One region of the Paenibacillus sp. J22R3 genome, then DNA from elsewhere that is predicted to be linked to it. Evidence: a T-box and tRNA genes for the amino acid it is inferred to sense, from the RefSeq annotation. Region 1 holds a T-box; the other holds one or more tRNA genes.
The links. The T-box of region 1 lies ahead of gltX (glutamate--tRNA ligase). A T-box ahead of a tRNA ligase gene usually reads a tRNA of that ligase, here a tRNA-Glu.
Positions count from the first base shown of each region.

Region 2: it has a tRNA-Glu gene. The T-box ahead of gltX (glutamate--tRNA ligase) is inferred to sense a tRNA for this amino acid. The anticodon was not compared.

Region 1 is NZ_JBWDNS010000001.1:630,042-638,167, forward strand. Features, by position in the region: gene AC0YN4_RS02850 (alpha/beta hydrolase) at 1-138, shown strand, start outside; gene AC0YN4_RS02855 (hypothetical protein) at 201-1,598, opposite strand; T-box leader at 1,781-2,015, shown strand; gene gltX (glutamate--tRNA ligase) at 2,075-3,742, shown strand; gene AC0YN4_RS02865 (DUF6199 family natural product biosynthesis protein) at 3,739-4,125, shown strand; gene AC0YN4_RS02870 (class I SAM-dependent DNA methyltransferase) at 4,347-5,141, shown strand; gene AC0YN4_RS02875 (aldo/keto reductase) at 5,568-6,434, shown strand; gene AC0YN4_RS02880 (fructose-1,6-bisphosphatase) at 7,119-8,126, shown strand, end outside.
Region 2 is NZ_JBWDNS010000003.1:318,765-326,890, reverse strand. Features, by position in the region: gene AC0YN4_RS16295 (Tex family protein) at 1-472, shown strand, start outside; gene cmpA (cortex morphogenetic protein CmpA) at 574-708, opposite strand; gene AC0YN4_RS16285 (hydrolase/acyltransferase) at 832-1,185, opposite strand; gene AC0YN4_RS16280 (SprT family protein) at 1,312-1,791, shown strand; tRNA gene AC0YN4_RS16275 (tRNA-Asn) at 1,820-1,895, shown strand; tRNA gene AC0YN4_RS16270 (tRNA-Ser) at 1,904-1,994, shown strand; tRNA gene AC0YN4_RS16265 (tRNA-Glu) at 2,075-2,149, shown strand; tRNA gene AC0YN4_RS16260 (tRNA-Leu) at 2,186-2,267, shown strand; gene AC0YN4_RS16255 (DUF952 domain-containing protein) at 2,340-2,687, shown strand; gene AC0YN4_RS16250 (LLM class flavin-dependent oxidoreductase) at 2,741-3,787, opposite strand; tRNA gene AC0YN4_RS16245 (tRNA-Glu) at 4,057-4,131, shown strand; tRNA gene AC0YN4_RS16240 (tRNA-Lys) at 4,137-4,209, shown strand; tRNA gene AC0YN4_RS16235 (tRNA-Leu) at 4,249-4,330, shown strand; gene AC0YN4_RS16230 (HAD family hydrolase) at 4,455-5,108, shown strand; gene AC0YN4_RS16225 (GH36-type glycosyl hydrolase domain-containing protein) at 5,269-8,126, shown strand, end outside.

The sequences.
Region 1 (8,126 bases):
AATAATGCGACAAGGTGGGCGGCTGCTCTGCGCGTGGCCGGTGCAGACGTGGAAATGAGAGAGCGGATCGCGTCACATGACGATGTGATGTGGCGAGAAGAGTTCCCATTGATGGTGGCGTGGGCGTTTGGACGATAAACGAAGAACAGGCCACCGATGATTAATCGGTGGCCTGTCGATTTCGACGACATTCTGGACTATTAGAGTGGTTCGCCATTCAAATAATTGTAGAACGGAATATCGGTCCAGAAATTGTAACTTTGAACGTCGACAGATGGATCTACGTGCTTGAATCCGTCGACGATGGCCTTGGACTGCTCCTTCAGTGAGAAGGACTGCGCGTAATACCGGCCAAGCTGAATTTTATTATTCGTGATTTCCTTATAGTCGGCCAATGGCGTCAGCGAGTAGTACAGCGGCTGCCACCATGAGCTTACAAGAAGTCCAAGTTGATTTTCTTCGTTTTTCTTAGCATAGGCGCTGATGATTGCGTTAAAGCGCTTCTTGTCGGCGGCATTCTCGAATTCAAAGGCGATATCGTATTCCTTTGCGTATTCGATGTAATTGCCGTTCGAAATTTTACGAACTTCGTATTGGTCAGAAACGCCGGGCTCGCCCCATTCTTTCAGATAGACGAAGGCTGAGGTTTTCGGTTCGAATTGTACCTTGGCTTCGATGCCCTCGCTTCGCAGCAACCCGATCAACTGGAGAGCGTGTTGGAGATCAGAGTGGCCATAGATCAACGTCAAAGATTCGATGAAATTGGACTCGTAATGGCTGTCTTTCAGGTTGTAGCCCGTAACCAATCCCTGCTCCAGCGCAACATCGACGATTTTCTGCAGCTGGTCGTCTTTAATGATGACCGATCCATTATACGCATCCGAAAGCTTGGTATAGATGTCAGCGTCGCCTACATAGCCAAGGTAATGCTTATATTGTCCCTTGAAGACGAGCGTCTTGCCAATCAGCAGGTTCGCCAAGTCCGAAGTGACAGGTGCGTTAGGAGCGAGCTGGTTGAAATAGGAGGCAGGCAACAGGCCCGTATCGATTGCCGCGGCTAGTTCCTGCTTCGTTTGCTTGTTGAGTGAGGACAACTTGATCGGAAGCTTAGCAATCACTTTCTCCGCTTTCGCTTCGGAATACGTGTATGCTAGTTCCTTAAACCCGGCCAAGCGAAGCGCGAGCTGCACGGCGTTGACGGCTTTAAGTGGCGCAGATGCATTCGTAATATCCGACGACAGCAGCCCGTTCTGATACAGCGCCGCGGCAGCATTGTAGTAAGGACTCGATGTGTTCAAGTCATTAAAGGTCACTGGCTTGTCCGCAGGGGATAGCTGCAGCAAACGGACCACATCGGCGAAGAACTCGCCGCGACTCACGTTCTCGGAGAGCGTTAGACTGAATTTGTCCTTCAGGAATGCAGCGTATTCCGCGGAAGAAATCTCTTTCGCCGAGACCGAATCGATTGTGATGGCTGTAGTGGAATTCACAGTCGCTACAGGGGATGCGAAGGCGGGAGACTGGGCGTATGCCAGCAAAGTGGCTGATAGAGCAGCTGTTAGGAGAACCCTGTTGCGTACGGAAGTTCGAATGGACATGAGAAAAGACCTCCTAGTGAATTAATTCATATTAAATAGGTATGATTAGTAGAAAATACTATCATTCCGGTTTTTTCCTGTCAATACTGTTCAGCTTAGTATCCGCCCTTTTTCGATCCGCTGGAATCCCTTGACGCTGTATAATCCCTTGTGATACCGTTAATGATAATTATTGGATATTCATACGAGCGATGAAAAGGATGAGTAGGCAAGCACTCGAATCGCAGAGAGCCCGGAGCGGTGGAAACGGGCATTCGAACTTGGCGAAAGAAGCCTTGGAGCATCGGGCCGAAAGAGGGAGTAGGTCCGGCGGGTCTTCCCGTTACAGAAGAGAAGCCGCTAAAGCGCGGTTTCGTTGAGAGGGGCGATTGCCCCAATTAAGGTGGTACCACGGAAGCTGAGCCTTTCGTCCTTTAACCGAGGACGGAAGGCTTTTTTGATTGCTTACAAGCCCATAGGGAAGGAATGAATCTACGATGAATCAAGCTGAGTTGGCAGATCGTTTGTTTCCGGGAGTGACGCGGCTCCCCCAAGAAGTTCTGGACAGCTATCCCAAAAGAGATTTGCCGGAGGGCGCTCAAGTGACTCGGTTCGCTCCTAGCCCGACGGGCTTTATGACGATCGGGGGACTCTACGCAACGCAAATCTCCGAACGGATGGCGCATCAAAGCGGCGGCGTCTTCTACTTGCGGATCGAAGATACCGACAAGAAGCGAGAAGTCGAAGGCAGCATGGAAGACATCATTCGGTCTCTCGGCTACTGCGGCATTTACACGGATGAAGGGCCGACTGTTTCCGGTGAAGAAGTCGGCATCTACGGACCTTACAGGCAAAGTGAGCGAGTAAGCCTCTATCATGTTTTTATCAAGGATTTGATTCGCAGAGGACTTGCTTACCCCTGCTTCTGCGATGCGGATGAAGTTCAGGCGATTCGTGACAAGCAGCAAGCAGCTCATTTGACTCCGGGCTACTACGGAGAATGGGCTGTTCACCGAAATTGGACGCCTGAGCAAGCTCTGTTGAAGCTCGAGAAGGGCAGGCCGTTCGTCATTCGGTTGAAGTCGCCCGGTTTGCCGGGGAGTAGAATCAAGTATGACGACTTGATCAAAGGTGAAATTGAAATGCCGGAAAACGATCAGGACATCGTCATCATGAAATCAGACGGCATACCAACTTATCATTTTGCGCATGCGGTGGACGATACTCTGATGGGCACGACTCACGTCATTCGTGGCGACGATTGGCTGGCTTCCGTACCCGTGCATATTCAGCTGTTCGAGATTTTGGGCTTCCGCAGGCCGGAATACGGCCATCTGGCTCCGATCATGAAAATGGACGGCGCCTCGAAGCGTAAGTTCAGCAAGCGGAAGGACCGGGACGCGACCGCGATCTTTTACCAGACGGAAGGGTATCCGAGCAAAGCCATCGCCGAGTATTTCATGACGCTTATCAATTCGAACTACGAGGAGTGGCGGATGAGCCATCCGGAAGCTCCGTATACGGATTTTGCGATCGACGTGAACAAAATGAACGTCAGTGGTGCGCTGTTCGATATGAACAAGCTTAACGATATAAGCAAGGACGTCATTTCACGGTACAGCGCGGACGAAGTCTATGCGCAAGCATCGGAATGGGCTGCTTCGTTCGATGAGGAGCTGGCTGCGACACTGAGTGCCAATCGCGACTATGCATTCGCTATCTTCAATATCGGACGAGTGGCGGAGAAGCCGCGCAAGGACATTTCAAAGTGGTCCGAAGTGAACGACCTGTACGCTTACTTCTACGACGAGTTCTACAACCGTTCGGTCGAAGCTGGCTTCGAGGCACTGCCGGCGGATGTATCGCTAGAGCTGGCGCAGCAGATCATTCGCGAATACGAGCAATCGCTTGATCTGGGAGACGACCGGGATGCTTGGTTCGGCAAAGTGAAGGCGATCGGCGAGCAGCTTGGCTTCGCCAAGGATGCCAAGACATATAAGAAAAATCCGGAGGCATATCCGGGACATGTCGGCGACGTCGCGATGGTCGTACGTGTTGCCCTGTCGGGCCGGACGATGACGCCGGATCTGTACGACATGATGCACGTCATGGGGGAAAGCCGGGTACGGGATCGCCTGAAGCAGTTCTCCGGAGCTACCGGGTGAGCGTCGAGGATAATAACGGCTTTCTCTTGAGCTACGATGACAAAGGCAATATCGTCATGGTTATACAGGCGTTCGCAAACGGCGAGCGGATCAAGCAGGAAGGGGAAGAAGATTTTCCGCCGTCGGCGCTCGTAAGCGCGGCTTACCCCGATTACCATGTCAAACGAGGCATGCCAGGGTTTCTGTTTCTTGCCCTCGGCCTGTTGATCTTTGGCTGGTGCAGCTTCCGGTACCAAGCCTTCCAGGATTTAATGTTCCGTCTATCTCCGCAGCGGCTCATGTACGAGAACCCCGAGCCGAGCGACTTCTATTATTTCACGAGCAAGGTCGGCGGCATTGTCGTGATGATCGGTTCGATTATCGTAGCTATCAAAGCGTACTAGGCGCATGCGGATTGCGTCTATAACAGGCAAGACGAGTAGCGTCAGTACAGAATGACTACAATCATTTATTACCTGACATCAACTATTGGAAGAATCAGGAAATCGTGTTATTGTAAAATCATTCCTATGAGAGCGGGTGATCGATGTGACTACATCAACCCTATACTGGCAGTTCTGTTGTGGCTAATGATTTCACCTACTATCAGGGAGGTCATCAAAATATGCAACGACCCCAAATATGGCACTATGGCCTTGTCGCACAATCGTGGGCGAATGCCACGGAAGCAGGTCCGGAAGGGGAGTACTACAAGAAGCTGATCGAGACGTCCGGACTACCGGCGCTTGATCTGGGCTGCGGCAGTGGACGCTTATTGCTCCTCTTTTTGCAGGATGGTCTGGATGTGGATGGCTGCGACTACTCTGAGGATATGCTCGCAGTCTGTCAGGAGCGAGCAGCAAAGCAAGGCCTTTCACCCCGGCTCTATGCGCAGGCCATGCACGAATTGGATTTGCCGCAGCGTTATAGGACGATATTTGCTTGCGGGGTGATTGGTCTTGGTGGACAGCATCGTCTGACTATGCAGGCCATGCAGCGCTGCCATGAGCATCTACGTTCAGGCGGCACATTCGCTTTCAACTATACGGTGCGATGGAACGATCCGCCCGCTTGGCTGGCGAGGTTGCCTGAGTACAGGCATGCTGAACCCAAGGGATGGCCCGCATCCAGTGAACGCCAACTTCTGGCCGACGGAACGGAGCTGGAAATGGCTGCCCGGTCACTCGATACAGATCCTTTGGAGAACGTCGCCACCCGACAGATGCGACTCCGGCTGTGGCGCGATGGTGTCCTTATTAAGGAGGAAGTTCAAACGCAGAGGTTGGATGACTATACGAAGAACGAGTTGGTGTTGATGCTTGAGCGTGCTGGCTTCAGCGACATACAAATCTATGGAGATTTCAGCGATGAACCAGCTACAGCAGACCACCGTGAACTGATCTTCATCTGCCGAAAGTAAATTGCGTTCCAAACCGAAACAAAAAATATATGCATGAGAAGCCGCGTTCAACTACGCGGTTTTTTATTTTATGGATACCACTTCTTGCGCAGCGACGTTAGCTGAATCACCACGAGGAAATAGGCAGCCTGAGTAAGGAAGAGAGCAAAAATGATCAGGCGCAATCGACCGCTCCCTGAAGGAGGATGGATGATCGGTTCCGCCGAAAACGGCTGGGGTTACCTTGACGGATTAAACCATCATGGTCTTGCTGCGGCTATCACCTTCGGCAACTGTTCACGAAAACCAAGCATTCCTTACATCAGAGTAACTAGATGAACTTTTTTTCAGTACTATTAGTGAAAATGCTGAACTGGTATACTTAAAAATGGAATTTTTCGTCACTACTCTTGGAAGCTTCATAACTATCACTAAGGAGGTTGTACCATGACAATGCCACAACGTAAACTTGGTTCGACGGGGATAATCGTGGGGGAAATCGGGATGGGCGGAATGCCGCTCTCCGTTAACGGACGCCCTTCTGAGGAAGACGGCATCAGAGCAGTGCATGCCGCATTGGAGCAAGGCATTACACTGTTCGATACAGCCGATTCGTACTGCTTGAATTCGACCGAAAACGGTCATAACGAACGTCTGCTCGCCAAAGCTTTACATAACCGTCCCGAAGTGCTCATCGCGACAAAAGGCGGACACATTCGTCCGGATGGACGCTGGGAAACCGATGGCCGTCCTGAACACTTGCGTCAAGCGTGCGAGGACAGTTTGTGTGCGCTCGGCGTGGAAGCAATCACGCTCTATCAATTCCACCGTCCGGATCCTAAGGTTCCGTTTGCGGAATCCGTGGGAACAGTCGCTGAATTGCAGCGGGAAGGGAAGGTCGTTCACGTGGGACTGTCGAACGTTTCCGTTGCACAGTTGGAAGAAGCCCGCAACATTGTAACGGTCGCGTCTGTTCAAAACCGTATGAATTTATTTGACCATTCATCCATGGACGTGCTGAAGCGCTGCGAAGAGCTAGGTATTGCTTTCCTACCATACAGCCCTCTAAACGGCATGGGCAACGCGCAAGGTATCGGCAGCAACGAGACGCTTTCCCGTATCGCCAGAAGTCATGATGCATCGCCGCAGCAGATCGCGATTGCATGGCTGCTTCAATTGTCGCCCGTTATTCTGCCGATTCCCGGCGCAAGCAAAGCGGTGAACATCGTTAACTGCGCGGGTGCATCCAACGTGGAGCTTTCCGCGAAAGACGTAGCTGAATTGAATGGCATCGCTGCTCAAATCACAGCCTAATTGCCCCTACGGCAATCGACCGGCGACATGATAGAACTTTCGGGATCTATTTTGCAAAGCCATAAACAAAGAGCAAGGAGCAGTTTGCCTACGGCAGCTGCTCCTTGTTTTTTTGAAATAGCGGGCAGATTCGTCCAATCAGTTAAACCCCTTAATAAATAAGATATTTAAGCGACTTGATTCTTTTACAATATCTTGTTATGAAAGGGCGGAGTATGTATGGTTCGTAAATATACGACTGGACCTTTGAATAATTTAACGGAGAAAGATAGGACTGTATCCAAAGATATTGTTGTAAACTCGTTAAACCAGAATCGAAATGAGAATGCTAGAGTAAGAATCAAAGTGTATGCATTAAACGGAAGAAAGAAATTGATTCATAACGTTGCGTTTACTGTGAAACCGAGCGCATCCACATACAATAGTTTCTTTGTGGGAAATGCGAAGCAGTATGAAGTCCAATTTATTACCAATCAATCGAAGGTGCAATTTGCATCGTTTGGGATTAGTCCGAAAGATCGTTTTGTTGCCTCACATCGAGTAATCAACAGTGAATTAACAAGACTTGTATGAGTGACTCGCAACCGGTCAGATATGACCTTGAGCTTATTCATTGAACTTATGGTCAGTATAAATCAATCGGCAGCATGGTAAACTACTCCAAAAGATATTGGAGGTTTCTTTTTGGATGCGCAGTTTCTAGATTTATTGGCCATGGAATATGATACGGAAGAAAAAGTTGTAACAGAAATCATCAACCTAGAAGCGATCTCCAATCTTCCCAAGGGAACGGAGCATTTTGTCAGTGATTTGCATGGGGAGTTCCAGGCTTTTCAGCATGTGCTTAGAAACGGTTCGGGTACCGTGAAAGATAAAATCAAAGCTTTGTTCCGAGAGGTTTGGACGGATCACGAAATGAACGAATTTATTGCGTTAGTTTATTATCCGGAAGAAAAAATACAGTTGGTTAAAGCAGAATTGTGGAATAAACAAGCCTTGAACCGATGGTACAGACAAACGATTGAACACATGCTTAAGCTCGTTTCTTATGCCTCTTCCAAATATACGCGCTCCAAATTGCGCAAAGCTCTGCCGGAGCAGTTTGTATACATTGTAGAAGAGCTTCTATATAAGACGGATTCGACCAACAACAAGGACCCTTATTATGAGGAAATATATAGGCAAATTATTACATTGGGCCAGGCGGACAAGCTCATTATCGGCCTTGCTTATACGACCCAGCGCTTGGTGGTCGACCATCTTCATGTAGTCGGAGATATCTATGACCGGGGACCGGACCCCGATAAAATTATGGACACGCTAATCAACTACCATTCAGTAGACATTCAGTGGGGGAACCATGATGTCCTGTGGATAGGCGCCTACGCGGGTTCCCAAGTCTGCCTTGCGAATATTATCCGGATCTGCGCCAGATACGACAATCTGGACATCATCGAAGACGTATATGGAATCAATTTGCGCCCACTGCTGAATTTGGCGGAGAAATACTATGATGACAATCCAGCCTTTAGACCGAAGCTGCAGTCCGACCATAACGGTTCGGAGCAGGAAATTCTGCAGATTACCAAAATGCATCAAGCCATTGCCGTGATCCAGTTCAAGCTTGAAATCCCGATAATCAAGAGACGCCCATACTTTAATATGACTAATAGGCTTTTGCTTGAGCAGATC
Region 2 (8,126 bases), on a different contig from region 1:
GGAATCGTATGCCGTCGTCGATAAGCTTTGTACAACGATAGGCTTGAAGCTGAATCAGTTAGGAACAGAGACGTTTAAAGCGGCCATCTCCGCGATTAACACGGAAGAAGTCGCTCTAACACTTGGCGTTGGCGTTCCGACGCTGAGAGATATCGTGGACAGCTTGCTGCGCCCGGGCAGAGATCCGCGTGAAGAGCTTCCTGCTCCGATTTTCCATACGGATGTGCTTAGCATTGAGGATCTGGCGCCGGGTATGGAGCTTCACGGTACGGTCCGCAATGTTATCGATTTCGGTGCGTTCGTTGATATCGGCATTAAGAATGACGGGCTCGTCCATATTTCGCAGCTGAGCAACAAATTCGTGAAACATCCCATGGATGTTGTCTCCGTCGGGGATACCGTTACGGTCTGGGTGCTTAGCGTCGATCTTAAGAAGGGCAGAGTCAGTCTGACGATGCGCAAACCGGATTAATCAGCACTCCACTTCACGGTACGGCAAAAAGGGTGTTATCTTCGAGCAGTCACGACACAAGCGTCACTGCAAAGAGATAGCACCCTTTTTCTACAAATCGCTTACAAGCTTGCAGAATCTTCATCAGGCCGTTGACTCGTACGGTAGAAATACCAGCAATCGTTCAATAGACGAATTTGCCTGTGGTCTTTCTTCAGAAAAGCGCGCATCAGTTGATTGCACAGCCATTGCGGCATAGCTTCGCCCTCCTTCCAGACATCACTTGTTGTACTAATAAGTGTATGGAAGTGGGCGAATGTCCGTGCAGGTCCAACTAGCGCGAATGTTCAAGATTTTGCAAAAACAGGCGAAGCGGAAGCTTAAATGTCGAGTTCTTCCTCGTACCACTGCTCTAATTGTGCCTGCAAAGCGCGAATTTCAGTGAGCAGCGAGATCAGCGGATAGGATTTCTCTTCAACGGACGAGAAGTCTTTCTCCAGCTGATTCATGTAATCAAGCCCGGAATGGATGACGATGGATTTGTCATGAAGCTCTGCATCAGCGCATTCTGCAATCGCGTACGGCAGTACCGGCACTTCGGAAGCGGTCAGCTTGTCGATTTCTTTATGCAGGCGCAAATTAAGCGCGCTTAATTGATACGCATGTGAGGCAGGCATTTCTACGAACGAAACATCTTGTCCGTTTTTCATTATGATATAACGCATTTCTGGCATGATAGCTTCTCCCCTCTATAAACCAATCATCATAGCTGATATTGATCTTTACTACTTGACAGTGTAGCGTATTCATCCTTTAAAATTCAAGTATATTGAGGTTACAAATTCAAGGGAGTACATCAAATGCAGGATAATCAGCTACAAGAATGGGTCGAACGGGTTTCTCTGCACGATTTCGGAATTCCTTTCAGGCACCAGGCAACCTTCAACGGAAGATTGAAGTCTACGGGAGGGCGCTATTTTACGAAGTCGCACAATATCGAGATCAGCCCTCATCAACTGGCCAATTATGGGGAAGAGGAAACCGAGAAAATCATCAAGCATGAGCTATGCCATTATCATTTGCATATATTGAAGCGGGGATACCAGCACCGGGATGCGGATTTCAAGCAGCTGCTCGCCAAAGTAGGCGGGACGCGATTCTGCAAATCTCTGCCTGAAGGGGTAAAACGCAAGCAGGAACCCTATCGATTTAAGCTTGTTTGTCGCAGCTGCGGGACCGAGTATTTGCGCAAAAGAAAGACCGATCCGCGCCGCTATGCATGCGGAAAATGCCGGGGGATTTTGTTGCTTTATAGGCTTGACTTCGATTCTCAGACATGATACATTATTTCTTGTCACTCATTACTATTCCCTGATAGCTCAGTTGGTAGAGCACTCGACTGTTAATCGAGTTGTCACAGGTTCGAGTCCTGTTCGGGGAGCCATTTCTTTTGGGGAGATACCCAAGTGGCTCAAGGGGACCCTCTGCTAAGGGGTTAGACTGCGCAAGCGGTGCGAGGGTTCGAATCCCTCTCTCTCCGCCATTTCCTATGAATGAACGCACTTATTTAGTGGACATTCAATTCTCCGATCTCGTTAGCAGCGAGAGGGAGCTGCAACAAAAGGCCCGTTGGTCAAGTGGTTAAGACACCTCCCTTTCACGGAGGTAACAGGGGTTCGAGTCCCCTACGGGTCACCATCTTCATTCTCGATATGGACAATTACATATCACTTCGCGGTCGTGGTGGAACGGCAGACACACCATCTTGAGGGGGTGGCGCTCACAAGGCGTGAGGGTTCAAATCCCTCCGACCGCATTCCCTAGATGAACCCTTGATTATTCAAGGGTTTTTCTTCTGTTTAGATAATGATATGAAGGAGAGTACGAGATGATTTATCATTTTATACAAAAGCAGGAATGGATTGCAGCTAGAGAACTAAATAAATATGAACCGGAGACTATCGCATCTGACGGCTTCATTCACTGCTGCACACGGGAACAAATTAATCTGCTGGCCAATATGTTGTTTCAAGATATTGATGATTTACTTCTACTTGAGATTGATGAAACGGCAGCTGAAGCCGAGCTTATATGTGAAGACTTGTATGAAATGAACCAACTATTCCCGCATCTGTATGGAGCTTTGAATCTGGATGCCGTCACGACTATATCCCATGTGCATTCTATTGCAGATGGCGAGGTCGTATTAGAACCTTATCGCATCATGGAAGAATAAAGAGCGTGCTCATTCTCGCAGAAGTCACTTGCGAGAAGAGGCACGCTCTTCTTTTATCCTTCCAGTCGAGCAAGTTCCTTGCGCACGATTGGCGCTACCTTGGTGCCAAGCAGCTCAATAGCGCGAAGTGTTTCATGATGAGGCATTGTGCCGACGTTCACATGAAGGAAGAAACGCGTCACGCCTAAGTTCTTGCGCAGTAGAATGATTTTCTCTGCGACATATTCGGGATCGCCTACATAGAGAGCGCCGCGCAGGCTGCGAGCTGCATCGAAAGTGGCGCGGCTGTAAGGCTGGGTCCAACCACGCTCGCGCCCAATGACGTTCATTTGGGCTTGGGTGGGGAGGAAGAAGGCATCAGCAGCTTGTTCCGTTGTATCGCTGACGAAGCCATGCGAATGTGTCGCGATTTGCAAGGTTGCCGGATCATGACCCGCGCGAGCTGCTGCTTCTTTGTAGAGTTTGACTAATGGAGCGAAGCTCTCAGGCATGCCGCCGATAATCGCAAACGCAATTGGCAGTCCGAGCATACCGGCTCTGACCGCGGATTCCGGATTTCCGCCGCTCGCAATCCATACCGGCAGCGGTTGCTGGACCGAGCGTGGATAGACGCCGAGATTTTGGAAGGCCGGCCGATGGCCGCCGCGCCAGCTTACTTTCTCTGAGTCGCGAATTGCGAGCAGCAGCTCCAGCTTCTCTTCAAACAATTCATCATAATCGTGTAGATCATAACCGAAGAGCGGGAAGGACTCTATAAACGAACCACGGCCGGCCATAATTTCCGCACGCCCGTTCGAAATGCCGTCTAGGGTTGAGAAGGATTGATAGACACGGACCGGATCATCAGAGGACAGAACGGTCACCGCGCTTGTGAGTCGAATGCGTTTCGTCATAGCAGCTGCAGCAGCAAGTACAATAGCTGGCGCGGAGCCGGCATAATCCGAGCGATGATGCTCCCCGACTCCATAGACATCAAGTCCTACCTGATCGGCGAGAACGATTTCTTCAACCGCATGCCGCAATCTCTCCGCATGGTTAACGGCTTTACCGGTTGTAAGATCATTGGTTGCTTCTAAGAAAGTGCTAATTCCGATTTCCATATTCGCAGTAGTGCTAGTGGTGGTCAATTTGTTTCTCCTCCTTTATTACTACTAGTGTACTCAGATCTGCGGAAGAAAAACAAGCTAATATGGAATAGTTAGTAGGTTTTTAGGGGAACGTATCGATGTGCGAAGCGCTGTATTATTATGGGTATAAATGTAAAATATAAGTTGTGAAATGAATTGAAAAAAATGCTTGCTATTGCTTTATGGTTTAGATATAATAACACTTGTCGTTTGAAAAGCTTGTCGAAAAACGATGAAGATTAGGCCCGTTGGTCAAGTGGTTAAGACACCTCCCTTTCACGGAGGTAACAGGGGTTCGAGTCCCCTACGGGTCACCATTTATGAGCCATTAGCTCAGTTGGTAGAGCACCTGACTTTTAATCAGGGTGTCGTAGGTTCGAGTCCTACATGGCTCACTTTTACCTCATTCGATATGGATAATCACATATCACTTCGCGGTCGTGGTGGAACGGCAGACACACCATCTTGAGGGGGTGGCGCTCACAAGGCGTGAGGGTTCAAATCCCTCCGACCGCATACCTCAGAAAAACCTGAAATTCCTTGATTCATAAGGGACTTCAGGTTTTTTGCCGTTTAGGCATCATCTGAATCTGATATGATGGATAGGATTCCCTTTATCTAACAAGGAGGAGTTCTCGTTATGTCCATTCAAGCGGTCTTATTTGATTTTGATGGAACGCTCGCCGACACATTGCCATTATCGTTTAGTGCCTTTAGAACCGTGTTTAAACAGCATGATCATCGAGAGGTTACAAACGATGAGCTTGTTACCATGTTCGGTCCGACAGAGGAAGGCATTATAGGTGAGAACTTCACAAATAAAGCTTCAGTCTTACAGGCTATTGAGGATTATTACACGTTATATGAGAAGGGTCATGATCATAACTTTCCTAATGAACAGGAACTGGTAGATTTACTTCATTTTCTGAAGGAGCAAGGTGTGAAAATCGGCGTCATCACCGGGAAAAGCAGACGTGCGTTTGAAATTTCATCCGAGTCGTTACAATTACAACGACTTTTTGATGTCACGATTACAGGCGATGACGTCAACAAACCGAAACCGGACCCTGAGGGTATACATAAAGCGCTGCACATATTGGCTGTAGATAAATCGAGTGCCATATTTGTCGGGGATAGTAATGCAGACATTCTCGCCGGTAAGGCAGCCGGGCTTCGTACGTATGGCGTACGTTGGTTATCTACGTATCAAAGCTCGGTTTATGATATATTACCGGATGGCGTGTTTAATCGTGTGGCACAATTTTATGAGCTGCTTGAGAACGAGGATAAATGAAGAACGAATAGAACAGGCAAAGGGGAAGTGACTTTTCGTCGTCACTTCCCCTTTTTTTGTAAATTCCATCATGCGAGAATGGTGCCGAACATGGTATTATAGAATTGGTGATACGTTTCACCAAAACAAACGAATAAAATGGAAATGAGAGTGGACTAACGTGAACAACTCAGTCGAAACGAGCAAATCCCTTTCCAGAATCTCATTAAGCGGGGGAGGCCTGCAGTTTACTTTTTTGAACAGCGGAGACTTGTATCAGGCCTCTCACGGGGATGTACTGATCAATCAAGTACTCTCCAATGCCATCGACGGATCGTTTAACAATGTGTATCTAAGACTATTCGCCGAAGATGGGACGATTGCGGAAGTTCTTCCGCTGTTAGGCGTCCAATCTCAAAGCCGCTTTGCGTATTCCGAGCATGCTGCCGTGTGGGAGGGCTCTGCGAAGGGCGTTTCCTACAAGGTCATTTTCCGGTTATCGGATCGCGGCATCTGGTTCTGGGATATTGCCTTAACCGGTGACGGCATTCAAGCGGATGTTGTATATGGACAAGATATCGGCATTGCCAATCGAGGCGCTGTTCGATCTAATGAAGCTTATGTATCGCAGTATATCGGTCATTCGGTATTTGAAGACACGAGCAAAGGCTTCGTCATTTGCTCCAGACAGAACCAACCCCAGCAAGGGAAATTCCCGTATTTGCAGCAGGGGGCGCTGACAGGCGCAATCGGCTACTCCACAGATGGATTCCAGCTGTTCGGATTGTCGTACAAAGAAACCAATGAGGCAGCAGGCCTTATGCAGGCATCATTAGCGAACCAGGTCTACCAATATGAGTTTGCTTATGCGGCACTGCAATCGGAACGGATACAACTGGATGGCTCAGCACGCGTCGTATTCTATGGCCTATATGAGGACAATCATGCCGATGCAGTTGCTGCGCTTGAATTTGGTGATGAGATTGCGGAAGCTTGGGCATGGGCAGATTCACAGTCGCCGCTGGACGCTGTTCAAGAGGTAGAGAAGGTTTCGCTTCATTCGACTGTCGGACAGCCGCTTCAGTCAGCATCACTGACCGAAGCCGAGATTGAGCAGCGTTACCCATCGCGTCAACAGGAAGAGTGGGATGGAGAGACATTGTTGTCCTTCTTTACGCCTACGCACGAGCATGTTGTCCTTAAGGACAAAGAGCTTCGCGTAGAACGTCCGCATGGCCATATTATGATGACAGGCAATAACGATCGGATGAACGAGCAGGTTCTGGCAACGACCTCATTCATGTATGGTATCTTCAATTCGCATATTGTAGTAGGCAACACGTCGTTTAACAAAATGATGTCCAATGCGCGCAACGCGCTCAATATGATGAAGACATCCGGTCAACGCATCTATGTCGAGCTCGAAGGAAGCTATCGTCTGCTGGCACTGCCATCCGCCTACGAGATTGGATTCAACTATGCCAAGTGGGTTTATAAATTGCCGGAGGATCAGATCGTCGTGTCGAGCTTTACGACTCTGGATACGCCGGAGGTGCAGCTGCAGGTCGTTTCCGAAAACGGCAAATCGTATCGTTATTTGGTAACGAACCAGGTAACGATGGATAATAACGAATACGAAGTGCCTTTCCGCATGGAGCAAGAAGGCGATGTAGTTACATTCCGCGCGGATGATCGTTCATATAGCCGCTCCGTTTATCCGGATCTATGCTACCGCATGAAGCTCGCAGGCGCTTCGATGAGCATCGGCGATGAACGACTGCTGGCGGAGCATGTCCAGCCCGGCGATGCTTCATTAGTTGTGTTAAGCGTTGCAGCAGCCGCTAATTGGAGCTTAACGATTCAGGGACTTTTGAACGGGGAAGAGCTGCCTTTTGTTACACGCAATTCAGAAGAGGAAGCAGCTCGTTACCGTGATTTCTACTATAGAGTGATGAATGGCTTTGAACTTTCCTTAGATGGAGCCGTATCTGACGAGCTGGAGAAGGTGAACACGCTCGCTTGGTGGTATACCCACAACATGCTCGTTCATTTCTCTACACCGCATGGTCTTGAACAATATGGCGGGGCTGCTTGGGGCTCGCGTGACGTCTGTCAGGGGCCGGTTGAATATTTCATGGCCACACAGAAGTATGATGTTGTTCGTACGATCCTGCAGACTGTATTCGCGCATCAATATGAGGATACAGGCAACTGGCCGCAGTGGTTTATGTATGACAAGTACATCAAGGTGCAATCAGAGGAAAGCCACGGAGACATTATTGTATGGCCGCTGAAGGTCATCGGCGATTATTTGAATGTCACCAAAGACTACAGCATTCTGGAAGAACAGATTCCGTATACGGATCGGCATACGTTTGCGTTTACGGAGCAGACGGATTCGCTGCTCGGGCATGTGCTCAAAGAAATCGATTATATTAAAGCGCATTTCCTGCATGGCACGAATTTGTCCTCCTACGGTGACGGTGATTGGGACGATACGCTGCAGCCGGCTAACGCGCAGCTCAAGAAGTATCTGGTCAGCAGCTGGACCGTATCCTTGACCTATCAAGTAATGAAGCAGTTAGCTGCTGCACTTGCTGATTACAACAAGGACTTGTCAGATGAGCTTAGTGTACTGGCTGCGGGCATTCAAGCCGACTTCAACCGATATATGCTGCCAACCGGCACAATTCCGGGCTTCTTATACATGGAGAATCCGGAACAGGTGAAGCTGATGATTCACCCGGATGAGAACGAGACAGGCATCCAGTATCGTCTGCTGCCGATGACCAGAAGTATGATCGGCCAGCTGCTCACCAAAGAGCAAGCCTATGCTCATTACGACATCATTAAGGAAAAGTTGTATTTCCCGGATGGCGTTCGCCTTATGAACAAACCGGCTGCCTATAACGGAGGCGTTAGCACGCGCTTCAAGCGTGCAGAGCAAGCGTCCAACTTCGGACGGGAAATCGGCTTGCAATATGTGCATGCGCATATCCGGTTTGTCGAAGCGATGGCCAAGCTTGGATTCAGAGATGA